DNA from 3 places in the Paenibacillus sp. FSL R5-0908 genome. Region 3 is predicted to be linked to each of the others. Evidence: predicted binding sites of a transcription regulator. Region 3 holds the regulator's gene; each other region holds the start of a gene.
What was found. Region 3 encodes Rex, which represses fermentation and respiration genes when NADH is low (regulators of the CRP and FNR family bind a similar motif). Its sites were predicted from a motif close to TTGTGAAATATTTCACAA; they were not measured.
Positions count from the first base shown of each region.

Region 1: the regulator Rex is predicted to act here: its motif matches at 2,970-2,987, upstream of MKZ09_RS04105 (flavocytochrome c).
Region 2: the regulator Rex is predicted to act here: its motif matches at 3,832-3,849, upstream of MKZ09_RS04290 (flavocytochrome c).

Region 1 is NZ_JBBOUV010000001.1:896,829-903,112, forward strand. Features, by position in the region: gene MKZ09_RS04095 (DUF1129 family protein) at 1-292, opposite strand, end outside; gene MKZ09_RS04100 (PadR family transcriptional regulator) at 286-624, opposite strand; gene MKZ09_RS04105 (flavocytochrome c) at 1,078-2,868, opposite strand; gene MKZ09_RS04110 (cache domain-containing sensor histidine kinase) at 3,141-4,727, shown strand; gene MKZ09_RS04115 (response regulator transcription factor) at 4,702-5,484, shown strand; partial or broken gene MKZ09_RS34360 (SF0329 family protein) at 5,558-5,638, shown strand; gene scfA (six-cysteine ranthipeptide SCIFF) at 6,086-6,235, shown strand.
Region 2 is NZ_JBBOUV010000001.1:935,943-942,226, forward strand. Features, by position in the region: gene gnpA (1,3-beta-galactosyl-N-acetylhexosamine phosphorylase) at 1-2,002, shown strand, start outside; gene MKZ09_RS04290 (flavocytochrome c) at 2,086-3,609, opposite strand; gene MKZ09_RS04295 (spermine/spermidine synthase domain-containing protein) at 4,105-4,992, shown strand; gene MKZ09_RS04300 (aminoglycoside phosphotransferase family protein) at 5,044-5,913, shown strand; gene MKZ09_RS04305 (glycosyltransferase family 39 protein) at 6,150-6,284, shown strand, end outside.
Region 3 is NZ_JBBOUV010000001.1:5,075,204-5,081,487, forward strand. Features, by position in the region: gene MKZ09_RS23085 (amidohydrolase) at 1-1,143, opposite strand, end outside; gene MKZ09_RS23090 (redox-sensing transcriptional repressor Rex) at 1,130-1,783, opposite strand; gene dinG (ATP-dependent DNA helicase DinG) at 1,914-4,775, opposite strand; gene MKZ09_RS23100 (tetratricopeptide repeat protein) at 4,902-5,543, opposite strand; gene panD (aspartate 1-decarboxylase) at 5,655-6,038, opposite strand; gene panC (pantoate--beta-alanine ligase) at 6,031-6,284, opposite strand, start outside.

The DNA of each region.
Region 1 (6,284 bases), 4.2 Mb from region 3:
CGCTGAAACCGTTTAGAAAACGCCAAATAAGAAGCAAAGGGACCATAGGTGCAATTGTTTTTATTTGTTCCCATTTCGATGATTTGGGAAGCTCCTGAATGATCTCATTACAAAAGGACTTGGGATCTTGGCCAAATACTTGTTCGAATGATTTCCCCTCCCGCTGAGCCGTTAATAAATGATCTTCGAGTTCCATGAGGATCTCACTAGCGCTGGTATCCGATACGGCAGAGTTGCTCTGAATGTAGAATCTCATTTCGTTTAAGAGGGATTTATTTTTTTCGTTCAGCATTTAGCACCATCCTCTTTTTTTATAATACTGTTTACCGCATTACTTAGTTCGTTCCAATTTCCACGGAATAATTGAAGCTGCTGTTCTCCTTTTAGGGTTAGGCGATAGTATTTGCGGTTAGGCCCCGATGCAGAGGGACGTAGTGTACTTGCTACAAAATTTTCTTTCTCCAGACGAAGTAAGAGGGGATAGATGCTCCCTTCCTTTGCGAACACGAAGCCACTAAGAGCAAGCTTTTCCATAATTTCATATCCGTACGTTTCCTCTTCATCAATGATTGCAAGAAGACATCCCTCAAGCACCCCTCTAACCATTTGAGTGAACACGAGCATTCCTCCAATCGTAGCCTCTAGCTATATTGTTCAACAAGGTACTGAGTAAATAAATAGGTAGCTTGTATTGCAAGCTACCTATTAAATACTATCCAATTGTTACTTGTAATGCAAGTCAAGATATTATCATTTGAGGAATATGTTTTTTGGAAAGTTACTTTATTTCGTTAATAATAGAACATACTGTAGCAATTGACGAGCGTAGCCCCTAGGCTCCGCTATAAAAAAAATCGTGAAGATCTTCGTGGTCACACTTTTAGTCACAGTGCTTATTTTTTCATGACGATGACACGAATACATAAATAAACCGCCCTGTTCGCAATGTTGCTGACAGGGCGGTTTGCTATGTCATAGAGCGCAGCTTGAAAGTTAGCAGTCAACCGGCACTCTACAAGTTATCTTGCACGTTTTTAAGTCTACCTTATTAATAGAGCAGTTACACAAAAAATAAGATTACTCTGCTACAACTTGTTTGCCTGCAATCCGGCCGAATGTGAAGATATCAGCGATGGCATTACCGCCAAGACGGTTTGCACCATGAATGACCCCTGTTACTTCACCTGCAGCGAACAGCCCAGGGATGACCTCGCCTTTTTCATTCAATACGCGAGTCTTCTCGTCGATCACCAAGCCGCCCATTGTATGGTGAACGGAGGGTACAGCTTTTTCGATGTAGTAAGGACCTTTTTCAAGAGATTTCAATCCTCCGCGATGTTTGAAATCAAGGTCTTTACCTGTTTTCGCATAATCATTTACTTTATTAATCGTTTCTTTCAAAGTGTTCACGTCAATTTTGAAAAAATCAGCCGCCTCTTCAATCGTATCGGCTTTAAAGAGCAAGCCTTGTTTAACGAGTTGATCGTATTCGTCTTGATGAACTTCGATCGTTTTACCAATATCCTCAATGCCTTGATTCCATAATTGATACGTATATCCACCCGTTTGGGCAAGAATTGCTTTAGAAATAACGTCTCGACGTTCTAATTCCTCAACGAAGCGCTTGCCTTCTTGGTTAATCAGAATCGCACCATCGAAGCGGGAGTCTGCAACCAGGGAAATAACACCTGTCTCAGGATTACAGATTGGATACGTTTGAATACTCTCCATGTTTGTCAGTTTGGCGCCAATCGTTTCTGCCATAACGATACCGTCACCTGTAGATCCTGGTGTATCGGTAGTCATATATTTTTCATCCATTGTAGGGTTATACTTCTTACGCATCTCTACATTGGATCCAAAACCACCGGTAGCGATGATGACGCCTTTGTTCGCATGGAATGTGATCTTGTCGCCAGTACCCGAAGTCGCAGTTACACCTGTTATTTTGCCGCTTTCGTCCTTCAGCAAGGTTTCGGCTTTCATATTCGTTTTGATCGTGATTTGATCAGCGTCTGTTTTGGCTTTTAACTTAGTAATCAATTCAACACCTGTATGACCTACAGGAATCAACGCACGTTTTCTGGAATGGCCTCCAAATTGGAACAGATGATCAGGTAAGAACTCTACCTTGATATCATCGCGCAGCCATTCGGCAGATGCTAGAGCATTGTCGGCAAGTATACGAACCATCTTTGGATCCCCGAGGTTGTCTCCGCCTTTCATCGTATCATCATAGAACAAGTCAGCCGTGTCATCAGTGATGCCAAGAGCACGTTCAACCCAGTTGTCCGGCGCATTCATCTCACCACCGGAGATCAATGTGTTGCCGCCAACAGCTGGCATTTTCTCGAGCAGAACTACATTAGCTCCAGCGCTCTTCGCTTCGATAGCCGCACTAAAGCCAGCACCCCCGGCACCGATGACGACAACATCATAGGTTTGCTCGACTTCTTCTTTGTCTTTGCTTCCACTGACTGCAGCGCCAGCGACAAGGGTAAGTCCAGACTTCGTAATTGCATCTTGAATGGCTTCGAGATATCCTTTGCTTGTAACTGTAGATCCGCTAATGGCATCAACTTTTGCGCTGTTAGTTGCCATGACATCTTGCTTGAGCTGCGTATAAACAGGTTCTGCAAGTACTTCATTTTCCTTATGCTCTGTGACTTTAATGTCAGTGATCTTGTTATCTAGTAAGGAGACTTGTACTTTAATATCGCCATGTTTACCTTGCCCAACTCCTTCAAAGACTTGAACTCCGTTTGCATCTGAAGCGGGCTCTGCATCTTTACTGCCGCAAGCAGCAAGCGTGAACATAAGACTGAGGACTAGTAGAATAGATAACAGCTTTTTCGTGTGAGTTCGCATAATATCTCCTTCATTCTGTTGTGAATTGGTTACATACCCTAGGGAGAGGAAGATTTGCTAGGCAAATCCTTTATCTCTAGCCTAGACATGAATGTTATTTCATGTGAAAATATGCACAAGACCTATTATAGATTTAGTACAGCATTATGTATTTGCACAGATTAGTGTTTTTTTGTCTTTTTCGGGCATGTAAGAGACGGATATTGTGAAGGGCTATGATTACAATGAAATCAATTCACTTAAAAATCACGTTAATCGCAGGAGGCTGCTTCTTGCTGCTGTTCGTTGCATTGCTTGTAACAATATATTTGGAGATGAACCATACGGTTGTCCCTTTGAATAAGAACTTAACGCAGCAAGTGGTTACTGCACGCAGCGACCAGATTGATTATTGGTTTAATCAGCGCATTGGAGAGATAGACATGCTTGCTTCTCTAGCTTCGGACCATCAGTGGACACGAGATGAATTGCTGCAAGAGATCGATAAGTTCGAGGCGAAGAAGCAAGTAGAGTACGAATCCATACGCGTGGTGGATATTCACGGAAATTCCTGGTCAGCAAAGGACAAGCCTTTTTCGATACTAAACCGACCCTACTATCTAAAACTGCTGAATTCGGATACCAATTATGTGGTGAGCAATCCGATCGTATCCAAAGCGAATGCAGCCGAAATCGTCGTCATTCTTTATCGCGTGAATCCATCGGTGAATGATGAGGTAGCTTATATTGCCGCAGCCGTCTCCGTCAAGAAGATGAAGGAGATTGCTCAAGATGTAATGCTATATGACCAGTCAGGCCAGCTTATCGTCGATTGCAGAGAGCTGGGTGAAGGAGAAGGAGCGGAGGATGCAGCAGATAAGAAGAACATGAGTGTATTTGAGGCTCCAATTCAAAATGTAGAAGGCTGGAAGTTAGTACTCAAAGTACCGAATTCAACTCTATCGTTAGCGGTGATCAAAACCCAGCGGACTGCATTGCTGGTAGGCGTTCTTATCGGTAGTGCGCTTATCGTATTTCTGGTACTGCTTGCTTCTTCCATTATTCGTCCAATTCAGTCGCTTCGCCAGGTAATGGAAAATGTGCAGAACGGCAACCAAACCATACGAGCAGATGTTACGCGCTCGGATGAGATCGGCGATCTTGGACGAAGCTTCAATGACATGCTTGTTCAATTATACGCTGTGGAGCAGGACCGAAAGGAGATGGAACTCAGACTGATTCATGAGCAGATCAAGCCGCACTTTTTATACAACACATTGGATACGATCCAGTGGATGGCAACGGAACATGGAGCAGACAATGTGGTGGAGATGGTGGAAGCGCTTAGCGCGTATTTCCGATTAGGGCTTGGCACAGGCAGTCCCTACATTCTGCTTGATCAGGAGTTGTACCATGTCGAGAGTTATCTTCATATTCAAGGTGTGCGATATGAGGAGATTCTGGACTACGAGCTTCGATATGATGAAAAGCTTGCTCAGTGCCAAGTCGTTCGCTTCATGCTGCAGCCTTTGGTGGAAAATGCGATTTATCACGGGATTAAGCCACTTGGGGATCAAAAGTGCAAAATTTCGATTACAGCATATAAACAGGCCGATTATTTGGTCATTAAGGTTGAAAATAATGGGGTTATGATTCCGGAAGAGAAGCTTGAACAGATGAATCAAGCCCTTCTTGATGATACATATGATCGTTCTGCCACAGGCTTTGGGCTATACAGTGTAAACCATCGCATTCGACTAGCTTACGGGGTGCCATATGGCCTTGCAGTGAAGAGCGAAGATGGCATTACCGTTATGGTCATTCGAATACCTTTGGACGGGGAGTGGAATGAAGATGTGGAAGATTGTCATCGTCGATGATGAAACGATCATTCGCAAAGGCTTGCGACAATACATTGAGGAGAGTCCGTATCTTTTTGAGGTTGCAGGAGAAGCGAAAAGTGCAAACGAAGCATTGAATATGGTGGAGGAAGCCCCACCACATGTATGTCTTGTGGACATCAACATGCCGAATATGAATGGGCTCGATCTGATGAATATATTGCGCGAACGCTGCCCGTCGGTTCTGGTTGTCATCATCAGCGGGTACGATAACTTTGAATATGCGCGTCAAGCCGTGCAACTGCAAGCATTCGATTATGTATTGAAACCTGTGCCGAAGAGTGATCTGAACAAGCTGCTTCATCGGATCGATGAGCATCTTCAGGTAAAATATCCTTTGCATTCACATGAAGACAGGGTGGATAAGGAGCGGGAGTTTCCCGGGTATACAGGGGATGGAACAGTGCTTATCCAAAAAGTGACCGAGTATATTGACAGTCATTATCAGGATCCGGAGCTGTCTATTACTCGAGTAGCAGCGCTATTTCATATCAACCAAACCTATCTTAGCAAGCGTATGAAGCAAGAAATCGGTGCTTCATTCCTTGACTATGTCACCGAGCTTCGGATATCGAAGGCGAAGGAGATTCTGGATGACGTAATGCCGAATATCAAAATCGGGGATCTGGCCGTGAAGGTAGGGTATAAGAGCCAGTACTATTTTAGTCGTGTGTTCAAAAATAGAGTCGGTTCAAGCCCCTTAGAGTACAAAAAGCATCCGTTCGGTTATGGATAGGAGGGCTATTCTCGTCCCTCTGTAGCACGCCATAGATGCTATGCTCGGAGTTGCTTTCTATCAATACGGTTGGATTTTAAACATGAGCGAGAAGATGAAGTTAAAGCATCCGATTGTGCAATATTTTTATGAACTAAGGCGTAGTACATTATAAAATAAATAACTTCATTGAATATTCAAGAGCAGATAAACTGTCAAGAGTGTCTTAGGGCTCCTCATATAAGTTTGTTCACACTGTCTACCCACGCATGTGGAGAGTGTCGCTCTACTGGTAAGGAAGGATACAGTGCTATGAGATCCTTATATTTATTGGACTTTACGGACAAGTATGAGAAAAAATCGTTGTTAAAGAGATGGCATCATTGCCGTCTCTTTTTTTGTTTCACTTTTTTAGTATTGCCCTGACTCTGGTTCCTGCTACCGCATCCTACGATCACAAGCATGAAAGACTGCACGAAAATTAACGTTGATACTTATGTTTAAGCCCTCTCTACTCTGTTAGGTGACGGGCATCATAGACGTACTTGCGTGATGTTGCTACGATGTTCCATGGAAATTAAGTGAAAGTGATCACAAGAAATTACAGAAGGAGTTATTTAACGTGAAAAGAATCGTAACCTTAAGCACCCGCAAACTGATGGATACCGCAAAACACGGTGGATGCGGCGCATGCCAGACCTCTTGCCAGTCCGCTTGTAAAACTTCCTGCGGCGTTGCAAACCAGAAGTGTGAAAATGCAATGAACAGATAGGATTCGGAATTTTACCGCCCATTGCTCTGCTGATGGGCGGCTATTTTTA
Region 2 (6,284 bases), 4.1 Mb from region 3:
TACAATCTGCATCATCAGAGATCATAACGAATGGGCGTCCCAGAATTCAGACAAGCTGCAGCAGAGCTTTTTAATAACAAATCCTAAGGTAGCGGTACAAGATTATTTATCCATCTATCTGATGGAGGATTTTTTTGCTGAACAATTCCGAGTGAATGATTCCAAAGAGGCGTTTAAGTACTGGCAGGTTTTTGACCGAACGACGGGCGAAGAGGTTCCAAGAGAACAGTGGAATTATGAGCGGGAATCGGGAAATGTAGTCATTACCGGAATTGCACCTTGGCATAAATACACAGTCAGCTTCATGGTCTATCGGATTTGGGAAGAGATCTCCATGTACAATCACACCACGAATCACTGGGAAAAAGAGCATCTGATGCAGATCGATCCCATCTATGTAGAAACGCAAAAATATTTACTCCATTGGATAGAAGATTGGTGTCATAAGCATAAGGAAACAACAGTGGTTCGGTTTACCTCCCTCTTTTATAATTTCGCCTGGATCTGGGGCAGTGATGAGCGCAATCGCCATTTGTTCTCGGACTGGGGTTCATATGATTTTACGGTAAGCTCAAGAGCGCTTGATCTGTTTGCCAAGAAATATGGGTATTCGCTCACGGCCGAGGATTTTGTGAATGGTGGGAAATATCGGGTCAGTCATATCCCGGCGCAGCAGCGGAAGCTGGACTATATGGCATTTATCAATGATTTTGTCATCGAATTTGGTAAGCAATTAATTGATATTGTGCATAAGCACGATAAGCTGGCGTATGTCTTCTATGATGATAGTTGGGTTGGCATGGAGCCTTACAATGACCGTTTTGAGGAGTTTGGTTTTGACGGGATGATTAAATGTGTGTTCTCAGGGTATGAGGCAAGGCTTTGTTCTGGTGTAAAAGTAGATACCCATGAGATTCGGCTGCATCCCTATTTATTTCCGGTTGGATTGGGAGGGCTCCCTACGTTTATGGAGGGAGGTAACCCTACGCTCGATGCCAAAAAGTATTGGATTAATATCCGGCGCGCCTTGCTCAGAGAGCCTATAGATCGGATTGGACTGGGCGGATATTTGCATCTTGTAGAGCCTTATCCGGATTTTTGTGATTATATCGAAAAGATCGCGGGTGAATTCAGAGAAATTAAAGAGCTGCATCATAAAGGCAAACCGTATCAGGTTAAGACGAAGGTAGCCATTTTGCACGCTTGGGGTAAATTGAGATCGTGGACTTTGTCCGGGCATTTCCATGAAACGTATATGCATGATCTGATTCATATCAATGAGGCTTTGTCCGGATTGCCGATTGAAGTCCAGTTCATTGATTTTGAAGATATCCGTAAGGGAGTATTACAAGAGTGTGATGTAGTGATTAATGCCGGCTCGGCAGGTTCAGCATGGAGTGGCGGAGAATACTGGAGTGACCATAAGTGCGTGGACTTACTGACAGCGTGGGTTTATGAGGGCGGTACTTTTATAGGTGTCAATCAGCCTTCGGCGCTTGAAGGTTATGACAGTTTTTTCAGAATGGCCCATGTGCTTGGTCTGGATGAGGATACAGGCTCCAAGGTAGCTCATGGAAGATGGTCATTTGAGGCTAGAGATGAGCAAGGTTTAGTGCCTGAAGGAGCCAGTATAACACCTAAAAATAACATTTATCTTACGGATGGCTCGGCAGCGGTATTGTGTGAAAAGAGTGGGATGATAACATTGTCTGCCCATGCCTTTGGTAAAGGAAAGGGGATCTACCTGCCTTCTTTCACCTTAAGCTTTGAAAATACAAGATTGCTGTTAAATGTGATTCGTTATGCCGGGAATGAGTTAAAGGACACAAAGTATATTACGGATAATTTATATACAGAGTGTGCGTATTATCCAGAAAGTAAAATACTCGTCGTGATTAACAATAGCGACCAGCTTCAAAAAACTACGATTGATACGGAATATGGACAACAAACGTTGGAATTAGATCCGTTTGATACTATTATCCGAACTATTGGCGATTAATTACATTAAAAAAGCTCAAGCCAGCGGCTAACTTGCCGATGCTTGAGCTTTTTGCTGTGAGGCCTATAGTATCTATTATCTACTTATTTTGCTTTTATGAATTCAGCAGATTTGATCCCAGCTTGACGGCCGAAAATAATGATTTCTGCAACAGAGTTGCCGCCAATCCGGTTTTGTCCGTGTAAGCCGCCCGTAACTTCACCTGCCGCAAACAGACCAGGAATAGCTTCACCATCTTTATTCAGAACTTCTGTGTTCGTATTGATCTTCACGCCACCCATGGTGTAGTGAATCCCAGGAGCAATTTTAATAGCGTAGAAAGGACCAGTGGACAGGTCATTGTCCATTCCTGTAGTTCTGCCAAATTCGGCATCCTTTTTATTCTTAACGGCGCTGTTCCAAGTATCAAGCGTTGTTGCCAGCTTATCCTCTGGAACACCGATTTCTTTGGCCAAAGCTTCGATGGAATCCGCCTGAATCACGAAGCCCATTTTGTCATATTGTTCAATAGCCTTCACACGGGATTTAACACCGGAATCAAAGACCAGCGTAGCCGCTTTTTCAGGCAGTGTATTGATGGAAGCCGTTACTTTATCACGGGTATCCAATTCGTTGGTGAAGCGTGTGCCTTCACTGGAAACAAGGATAGCGCCTTCCCCACGAACAGCTTCGCCGATGAGGTAGGATTTTTCTTGCTGCACAGTCGGGTGAACTTGGATTTGATCCATATCGACGGTTGTGCCGCCGAGTTTCTCAATCATCTTGATGCCGTCTCCGGTACTGCCGATTTGGTTAGTAGTAACGTAGCCTTCCAAGTCAGGTCTTACTTCGGAGATCAAATCCATATTGGCACCGAACCCGCCAGTGGTTACAACGACAGCATCTGCCGTAATTGTTTTTTCCTCTGTTTGGTTAAAGAGGACTTTGACGCCATTTACTTTGCCGTCTTTTTCAGTGATTTCTTTGACATCAGCATTCACAAAAAGTGGGATTTCTTTCTCTTGTACGTTTTTCACTAAACCTTTGACAAGGTATTGACCCACAGCAGAGCCATCTTCAGGACGGTGTGTACGTTTTTCGTTCATGCCGCCTGTAATGGTGATATTGTTCAAGCGGATTCCGATGGAATCCAGCCAATCGATCGCACTCGCGGAATTATCAACGAAGAAACGAAGCATTTCTTTGTCGTTAGTGTCATGGCCACCTTTTAATGACTCTTCATAAAATAAATCATTGCTGTCTTCAATGTTTTGTTCTTTTTGGAATTTCGTTTCAGAAGCATTCATTCCCGAAGAGGATTTGGTTGTGTTCCCGCCGGCAACCGGCATTTTTTCCAAAATAACAGGGTTCATGCCTTTCTCTTTGGCCTCAAGCGCTGCGGACATTCCCGCACCACCCGCACCGACAATGATGATATCATATTTATCTTTTAATTGATCGAATGGTGTGTAGCTTGCTTCAGATGCCCCGGAGACGGCTTCAACTTCTTTTTTCTCGTTGTTATTACTCTTGCTCTCGTTCACCTTGTCGTTTCCATTACCGCATCCTGCGGTAACGAGCATGACAGAGAGGACAAGACTCAGAGCACCAGCTGCTTTCTTTTTCATTGTTAACCCTCCACTTTTATATTTCTCTATTAAGATGTACTTAAGATGTACCAAAAGAACCCGACAAAAAAGAAAGGAAGTATCAGAGGGAGTTGGAAGTGGAGAAGCGCGCGCGTCGCTGTTATTCTCCTAACTTCAAATCTTCTACGGTTACGTCCACATTTTCCATCGTTATTCTCTTTAGTTCATCTTCTTATTAAGTATACCATCAATCATGGCTATTAGTGAAAGTTTTCACAAATTATACAAGTCGTCTATTCTAACATAGGGTAACGAAATATTGAGCAGATTAGGCGAAAAATGAATCATAGATCTTGCAATTAGAAGGTTTTGACGTAAGATTTTCTCACTGTAGAAGTGGTAACTGTCACGGATTAGTAAAGCGGTTTTTGTTCTTCTGGATTTTTAAATGGTAAAATGAGAGTATTGCCTACTAGTCAATCCGGAAAGACTAACATGAGACATAGAAACAAATTCTAATTAATAGGTGAGAATATGGAATTTAATAATGTAATAAAAGAAAAAGTAAAAGAAGATAACTATAAAGTGTTTGCTTTACTAAGCCGCTATTTGAATAATACCCCCGACTTTATTAACAAAGAAGAAATTGAAGAAATCGTAAACTGTGGTGTATCTTATGAATACGCTTTTGGTTTAATGCTGGCTGCTGCTTTTGGGATGGATACGGTTGATAATGTTGATGATAAGGAATTGTTCAACCAATATTTTAGCAATATGCTTCATAAGCTTGATGCAAATGAATATTATGACAATCCATATTATAAAAATATCAAGATACCAACTATAAAGATTAATAATAGTGAATTAAAATATGAAAAATATAAACCTTTTGAAGGTTTTGTTTGCAATGATATCATCCGGACAGAAGAGGGAAGACAAATTCCTCAGGTTGGTTTTTTTCAAACTGAATTCATGTTCCCGGCCGTATTAGAGAATGATAGAATCTGGATGACGATCACGCCAAATGAAATAGAAACAATGAAAGAAGCTGTAGATAAAGCGTGTGGGAATGTTCTTACGTTTGGACTTGGGCTTGGCTATTATGCTTATATGGTTTCTGAAAAAGATAATGTTGAAAGCATAACGGTTGTTGAAAAAAATCAAGATGTCATTGATCTATTTAATAAATATGTACTGCCACAATTCAGTAATGCTCACAAGATCAGGCTTATCCAAGCAGATGCTTTCGAATATGCAGAACAACATATGTCTAAGGAGAAATATGATTTTGCATTTACGGATTTATGGCATGATGTTTCTGATGGAATGGATATGTATTTAAAAATGAAAAAGTTTGAAAAGGAAAGCCCGGATACTGTATTTATGTACTGGATAGAACAATCTATTTTATGTTATTTGTAATTTTGGGTTGCGTAAATCTGTTGTAGCTGACTCCGAAAGGAAGACCCATTTTTGAAAACTCCTATATCTATCATAAATTGGCTTGAGCACAACGAAATCATAAACGACTTATTAAATCAGGAAGACAGCTTAACTGCGCATACAATGGATCAAGGATTTGAAGCTGAGGTCATAAGGATTAATTCTGATCAAGAGAGCTATGTACTGAAAACATGGAATAAGGAATCCAGACCGGATGTCCAGTTTCAATATCGTTTATTGGATGTTCTATCCGAACGAGGAGTAGCCGTCTCTAAACCAGTGGGCTGGGGAATCAATCCGGAGGGATATAAGGTGTTGTTAACAGGTTTTGACGGAACCCCTATTCATAAAATGAATACCAGGAAAATGAAGGAACTCGCAAGCCTATTAGCAAAAATACATAAAATTCGCGTTGAAGAGATTGGAAATATACAACTGCCAAAATACAATTTTATCGGCTACTTTTTCCCTGAAGCCAAAGAACAATCTGATATTTTTAATGTATTGACTACTCTTGTTGAGCAAACTCCAATGAAGCAGGACTGTATCATTCATGGGGATTTTCATATCGGAAATATAGTGGAGGATAAAGAGCGATATACCATAATTGATTGGACGAACGGCCAGTTGGGAGACTCTAGATATGATTTTGCCTGGTCACTTATTCTGCTGAAAATATATATCTCCGAGCGTTATGCTGATGTGTTCCGATCTGCTTATCTATTGGAAAATGATATAGATCAGGAAGAACTTGAAATCTTTGAAGCCTGGGCATGTCTACGGTGGATTTTGCTGAATAGAAGAGGTAGCACACCGAAAGGGCCTAATACAACGAAGAGAGTGAAAAGTTTAATCGCTGATAATCGGTTTTTAAAAAAGATGGATAGTAAATTCTTCTGATGTACGCAATATCCGCTTTTAAAAGCGGTAGGCTTCAGCAAATAGGACACGACAGATAGACCGCATGCCTTTGTGAGTGGGCGGTCTATTTGCGTACCCCTCTTTCTAAATCTCTTCCTTGCGAATTCCCAAACATCCGATTTTCATTGGATTTTCAGTTTGGGTGTTTATAATGCTTTTTATGAATCGGGACAGTGGATTGTAAAGGGCTTTCGATTGCGCAAAGGAGGTTTTCCATGATAAGGGGAATTCAAAAAACATTGTATCTCATACTTGCATTCTTTATCGGTCTTTTTATCGCATCCTCCTTTTTTATTAGGGCGAAATATAATTATTTCGTATATGGGGACACGCCAATTTTGGAGAGACAA
Region 3 (6,284 bases):
ATCTGTGTGTGGCAGCAAATGCGGCTGATCGATATCAATAGCAATGAAATCAGCTTTCATCCCTACAGCAAGTCTGCCTACATTATTTAAAAAGATGGACTGCGCGCCATATTCTGTAGCCATACGCAGAGCCTCTGGAGCTGGAACAGCCGTTGGATCACCGCTGACACCCTTATGAATGAGAGCTGCAAGCCGCATCTCTTCAAACATATCCAAGTTATTGTTGCTTGCCGCGCCATCCGTGCCAAGAGACACCTTCACACCAGCTTTTAGAAGATCAGTAACCCGAGCCACTCCGCTAGCCAGCTTCAAATTACTGCCCGGATTATGAGATACACCCACATTATGGCGAGCCAAGATCTCAATCTCTTCATCATTTAAATGAACACCATGTGCAACTATCGAGGGACGTGTGAACATTCCAAGCTTCTCTAAGTGAGCTACAGGACGCAACCCGTAATCCGCCACATTTTGTTCCACTTCACGTTTCGTTTCGGACATATGCGTATGCATCGGTAAATCCAGATCATGCGCTGCCTGCACGAACTTAACCAGGAAGTCCGGAGGGCAAGTATAAGGGGCATGTGGCGAGATCATAGTAGTAATTCTACCGTCAGCCTTTCCATGCCAGTTACGGGCAAAAGAAATCGCTTCCGCAAGCTTGTGATTCTGTACATCCTCTGGACATAACCCTATCACACCACGCATCAATACGGAACGGATACCTGATAACTCAGCTACCTCGGCTACTCGGTCCATATGATCATACATATCGAGGAAGGTCGTAGTTCCACCCTTCAGCATTTCCAATACAGATAAGGAGGTTCCCCAGTATACATCATCACCGGTGAACTTTTCCTCCATCGGCCACATCTTCTCCTGAAGCCACACTTGTAGCGCTAAATCATCTCCATATCCACGCAGCAAAGACATCGCCGCATGACCATGTGTGTTTACAAGTCCAGGCATGAACAGCAGACGGCTGCCATCAACCACTTGCACTCCAGCTTCCATCTGAGGCTCTTCTTTTCCTATGTAAGTGATTAAATCATCTTCAATAGTCATATATCCACTCAGAACCGGCTCATCCGTTCCCGGAGTCAGAAAATACCCGCCCTTAATTATCGTTTTATTGTTGTTCATGTTCGCTTTCTTCCTTTCCATCCCGCAAGTAATAAGCAAGACTTTGCAGATCAGTTGTAAAATCAGCTGCATGCACCCGGATATTCGGTGGTGTCTTCAGAATCACAGGGGCAAAGTTCAAAATCGCTTCAATCCCAGAAGAAATGAGAATATCTGCTACATTTTGAGCTTCTGAATCAGGTACGGTAATAATGGCAATGCGAATACCTTGCTCACGAATCGTGCTGCCTAGTTCATCCATCGGTTGCACAGTAAGGGAGTTGATCTTACGTCCAACCTTAGGAGCGTACGAATCAAATATAGCCGTGATTTTCATAGTATCTTTAAGATATGCATTGTAATTAGACAAGGCATGTCCGAGATTACCTGCTCCAACTAAAGCTACATTAAGCTGTTGATCCAGCTTCAGGATATGACGGATTTTCTCAATAAGATACGTTACATCGTAGCCGATACCTTTTCTGCCGAAGTCACCAAAATATGCTAAATCCTTACGAATCTGTGCGGGATTAAGATCAAGCTTTTGTCCAAGTTCCTGAGAGGAAACTGTTAATATTTCGCGATTCTGGAGATCATTCAAAAAACGCAAGTACACAGGCAGTCTGCGAACAACGGCTTCTGATATTTTATCCGATTTCATATTTTTCCTCCTAAAAATAATAATGTTCTTGTGTAAATCCATATTCAAACGTCTACCTCTCCTTACTAAGGGCGGTACTGTAACAGACCGCCCTTAAGGATAAGGAGGAGCTAAACTGAAGACGAGCGTTTTAAGAAGCGCCGCCATCCTCTAGCCATTCCGCTATGCGGGGGACCATTTGATCAGTAAGCATATGCTCCATTTTGGGACCAGGCAATGAATAAAGGAAATACTTTCCGTAATGAGATTCAATAACCCTTGTATCATAAACAATAACTATTCCGCGATCCTGCGCCGTGCGAACCAGTCTTCCGAATCCCTGCTTAAAACGAATAACCGCTTGAGGAACAGATAATTTCATGAACGGATTCTTCTTCTGGGCCTGCAATAACTCCGACTTCGCTTCCGCCAACGGGTGATTCGGCGGTTGAAACGGAAGTCTCACGATGGCCAGGCAAGTCAGTGCTTCACCTGGAATATCTACACCTTCCCAGAAGCTGCTCGTCCCCAGCAGAACGGATGCTGCACTGTCCTGAAAGCGGCGGATCAGCTTACTCCGGCTGCCACCTTCCACGCCTTGACCAAGCACCGTAATCTCTTGTGAGGCCAAAGCCTCTTTAAGCGGATCATATACCTGACGCAGCATTTTATAAGAAGTAAACAGAACCAGCATCCGCCCACGTGTTGTTTTAGCAGCTTCCGATAATGACTGTACGAGTGTATCGACAAATCGAGCATCGCCCACACTGCCCTTCACACTAGGAAAATCACGCGGTATAACTAACAGTGCCTGCTCACGATACTTAAAGGGAGATGGAAGGAGTGAGGTCATTAGACGTCCCTCTTCCGCAGCTTCGTTAAGTCCGAGATTATCAATCATAAATTGAAAAGATTTATCTACAGACAGCGTCGCCGAGGTAAGCACGATGCTTTTTTTCTTATCGAAGAACAACTCTTTAAGCTGGCTGCTAACATCCACAGGGACGGCATACAGCTGTAGTGATTTGCTGCGGTAATTTCCATTTGCCTCCAGCCAATATACTACATTATCGTCATTCAGCCCCATAAAGAATCTTACTTGCTCACGAATGGAAGCCAAATCCTTAAATAAACCGCTAATATCAGTAACAAGACTGTCTGCTGAGGATTGGCTTTCCTGGTCACGCATCTCGTTAAGCATTTTATCACCCTTACGGATGATGTCGCTTAACGTCAGATTCATAGTGTTCTCTAGCGCAACTAATTCATCCCAATCCTTCGGCTTACGGGCGGGAAGCAACCGCATAACCAGTTGTCCCGCTTCCCCCGCCCCTGCATCACTGCGTTCCGGCAAAAGGCTGAACAGCTTGTCGCTGAGTGCATCCCAGGTTTCTTTGACGGTAAGCAGATCCGGGTAAATCCGATCGATGACTCCGCTCCATTCTGAAGCCTCTTCACTGCCTGACGACTGTAATATCTGGCGCAGAGCAGGAAGCTGTCCGTTTCGGCTATCTTTATACAGTCGCGATAACGTGTGTGCCACAGTGAAATGCTTCATATGCATGCCAAGATGTTTACCAGCCACATCTTCTAAATGATGTGCTTCATCAATGACAAGATGCTCGTAAGCCGGAAGCAGCTGGTGCCCAGCCTTAACATCTGCGAATAGCTTAGAGTGGTTTGTAATGACCACGTCAGCAATCCCAGCTTCATGCTTAGCCCTATGATAATAACATTTGCGGAACCACGGACAGGAACGGCCCAGACAGGAGTCGGTATCGCTTGCCACCGTCTCCCAGAAATCACCACCCCGGCCGCTTAAATTCAGCTCTTCATCATCCCCTGATTCACTTTGAGTGAGCCATACGATCATCTGAGCGGCAGTAAGCGCATCTTCCCTTGGGCTTATAAAGTCCTTTTTATTAATTTTATGCTCAAACTTACGCAGACACAAATAATGTCCTCTTCCCTTAAAAATAGCAGCTTTAAACGGAAAAGGAACTACCTGCGTTAACAAAGGGATATCCCGCTCGCGCAATTGGTCCTGCAGATTAATAGTATGAGTGCTGACCATGACTTTTTCATTGGTGCGAACGCTTTGATAAATGGCAGGCAACAAATAACCGAGCGATTTACCGGTTCCTGTGCCCGCTTCGATCAGTAGGTGTTTGTCTTCGGCAAGTGCCGTCATCACCTCATTGATCATAATATCCTGAGCTTCCCGGCTTTCATACTGCGGTAATGTGTCTTTAAGTCGTTTGGTTACTTCGTCCATATAATCAGTAAAAGATAAATTCGCTAGCGGATTCTCAGCATGCTCATCTCTAGGTGGCGCTAACTCCGTCCAGTCTCCTACTGCAAGCGCTAATTGACGATAGAAAGTCAGATCACCTTCAGGCTGTAGCGTCTCCGCTTCCCGCTCTCGCAGCAGACCATCAAAGTACCAGCCCAGATCACTATCCTCTTCAGTAAACAGCTCACAGAGTCTCTGGATCGTAAGCAGCGGCAGCTCGTAGAGCTCCTCAAGACATTTCAACAGCACTAAAGCAGTCGCAAGTGCATCACTATCTGCCTGATGCGGACGATCATGCGTCACTCCAAAATGAGCACTGACAGAGCCTAGCTGATAAGATGTGAGCGAAGGAAAGCAAATTTTGAGAAAATCAATCGTATCCAAAATCCGCCCTTGAAATGGCAAATAACCACAACGATCTAAAGCATTTTGTAAAAAATGGAAGTCGAAAGCGACATTATGCCCTACGAGCACAACATCATCCAAGAGCGGAACAAGCTCCATCATCATCTCATCCAGCTCAGGCGCATCCTTCACATCATCATCAGTAATCCCCGTCAGACCTGTTATAAAAGGAGGAATCGGCGTTCCGGGCTTGACATAGGAACCATATACCCGGGAGATGGACCGGTCTTCTTCTATAATTGCAAGGCCAACCTGGATAATTTCACCCACGGATTGGGTTCCTGTTGTTTCAAAATCAAGCACGGCAAATTTCATTATAATTCTATTCCCTTTCAATTGAGACTCTTAATCAGCATAACAGAAGTTGCGAAAAAAGGCGATGCACACCACTGGTTCAGGGGATGCATCGCTTGAATGGAAATTTCCAAAACCGTTATTCTTTTACAAAAGGGAAACCAGCTGATTTCCAAAATGCAGCTTCCCTCCACGACGGCGGCATACCTCTAAGTTAACGTTTGGTTCCGGAAGCGCAGGGTCATGCTGCAAAGCAAGATCAAACAATTCCTGCGCTTCATTGAAACGTTCCTGTGAGGCTCGTATGCAGCCTAAAGCATTATAAACCATGGCTTTCAGCTTGGTTTCCCGTATCAAGCCCAGCATATGGTTCAGATGACTCCAAGCGGACTCACCGTCACCTTCCTGCAGATAAGAGATGGCTAAATATAATCGAGCAGCCAAGCTATCCGGGTATTGCGCAATAACTTCTTTAAACTGATCAATACACTTTCCATACATCAGCAGCTTATAATACCCCTGACCTCTTACAAAGGAATCCATACACAGCTCTGGTGCTTCCTGTTCCGGCACTTCCTCTTCGACCACTGCTGTAAAATCCGCACTTTCGCGAAAGGAACTAAGCTTCTCAGCGAAAGCGAGCCATTCATCCATCACTTTATCGCTCAGTCTATGCAGCATATTATAATTGCATAAAAGCTCGTTCCGGCGGGCACCCTCCGCTGTAGGGTAATCTGTTACGATCTCCTGAAGCACCTTGTTCATTTCAGCAAACAAATGTTGAAACATGGGCGATCCCCCCTTACTGAAGATGAAATCAGTTCAGCTTGCCTGACTTCATTTTCTGCGAGATCGGGGTCTTTCATCCCTGCCATTCATTACATGGCGTAAGTCCATACATTAAGCGATTGTAGCATGCAATTCATGATCAGCCAGCTTCACTGGTTTGTTATTCTCATCCACGAATACCACCGTTGGCTTATGTGACTCCAGTTCTTCCGAGGACAACATCGCATACGAAATGATAATTACTGTATCGCCCGGCTGAACAAGACGAGCTGCGGCACCATTAAGACAGATCACTCCGCTTCCACGCGGTCCAGGGATTACATAGGTTTCCAGTCGCGAACCATTATTGTTATCCACAATTTGAACTTTTTCATTCTCAAGAATGTCCGCGGCTTCCATCAAGCTCTCATCAATGGTAATACTGCCCACATAGTTCAAATTCGCTTCCGTTACTGTTGCGCGGTGAATTTTGGATTTCATCATATGTCTAAACAAGTGCAGCAACCTCCTTTGGAATAAATACATTATTATCAATCAAACGTGTTCTACCAAACTTCACGGCGAGCGCTATAATAATTTCCCCATCCACTTCTGATAAAAGAGCTTCATCCTCTAATCCTTCAAGATCAGGGAATGTTAGGATCTCCGCATAATCAATCACCGCAAGAGGTGAGCTGGAAATAACCGATGTCAACAATTCCCGCACTTCAGCAACGGTTCTTACTTTTCCTTCTTCAATAG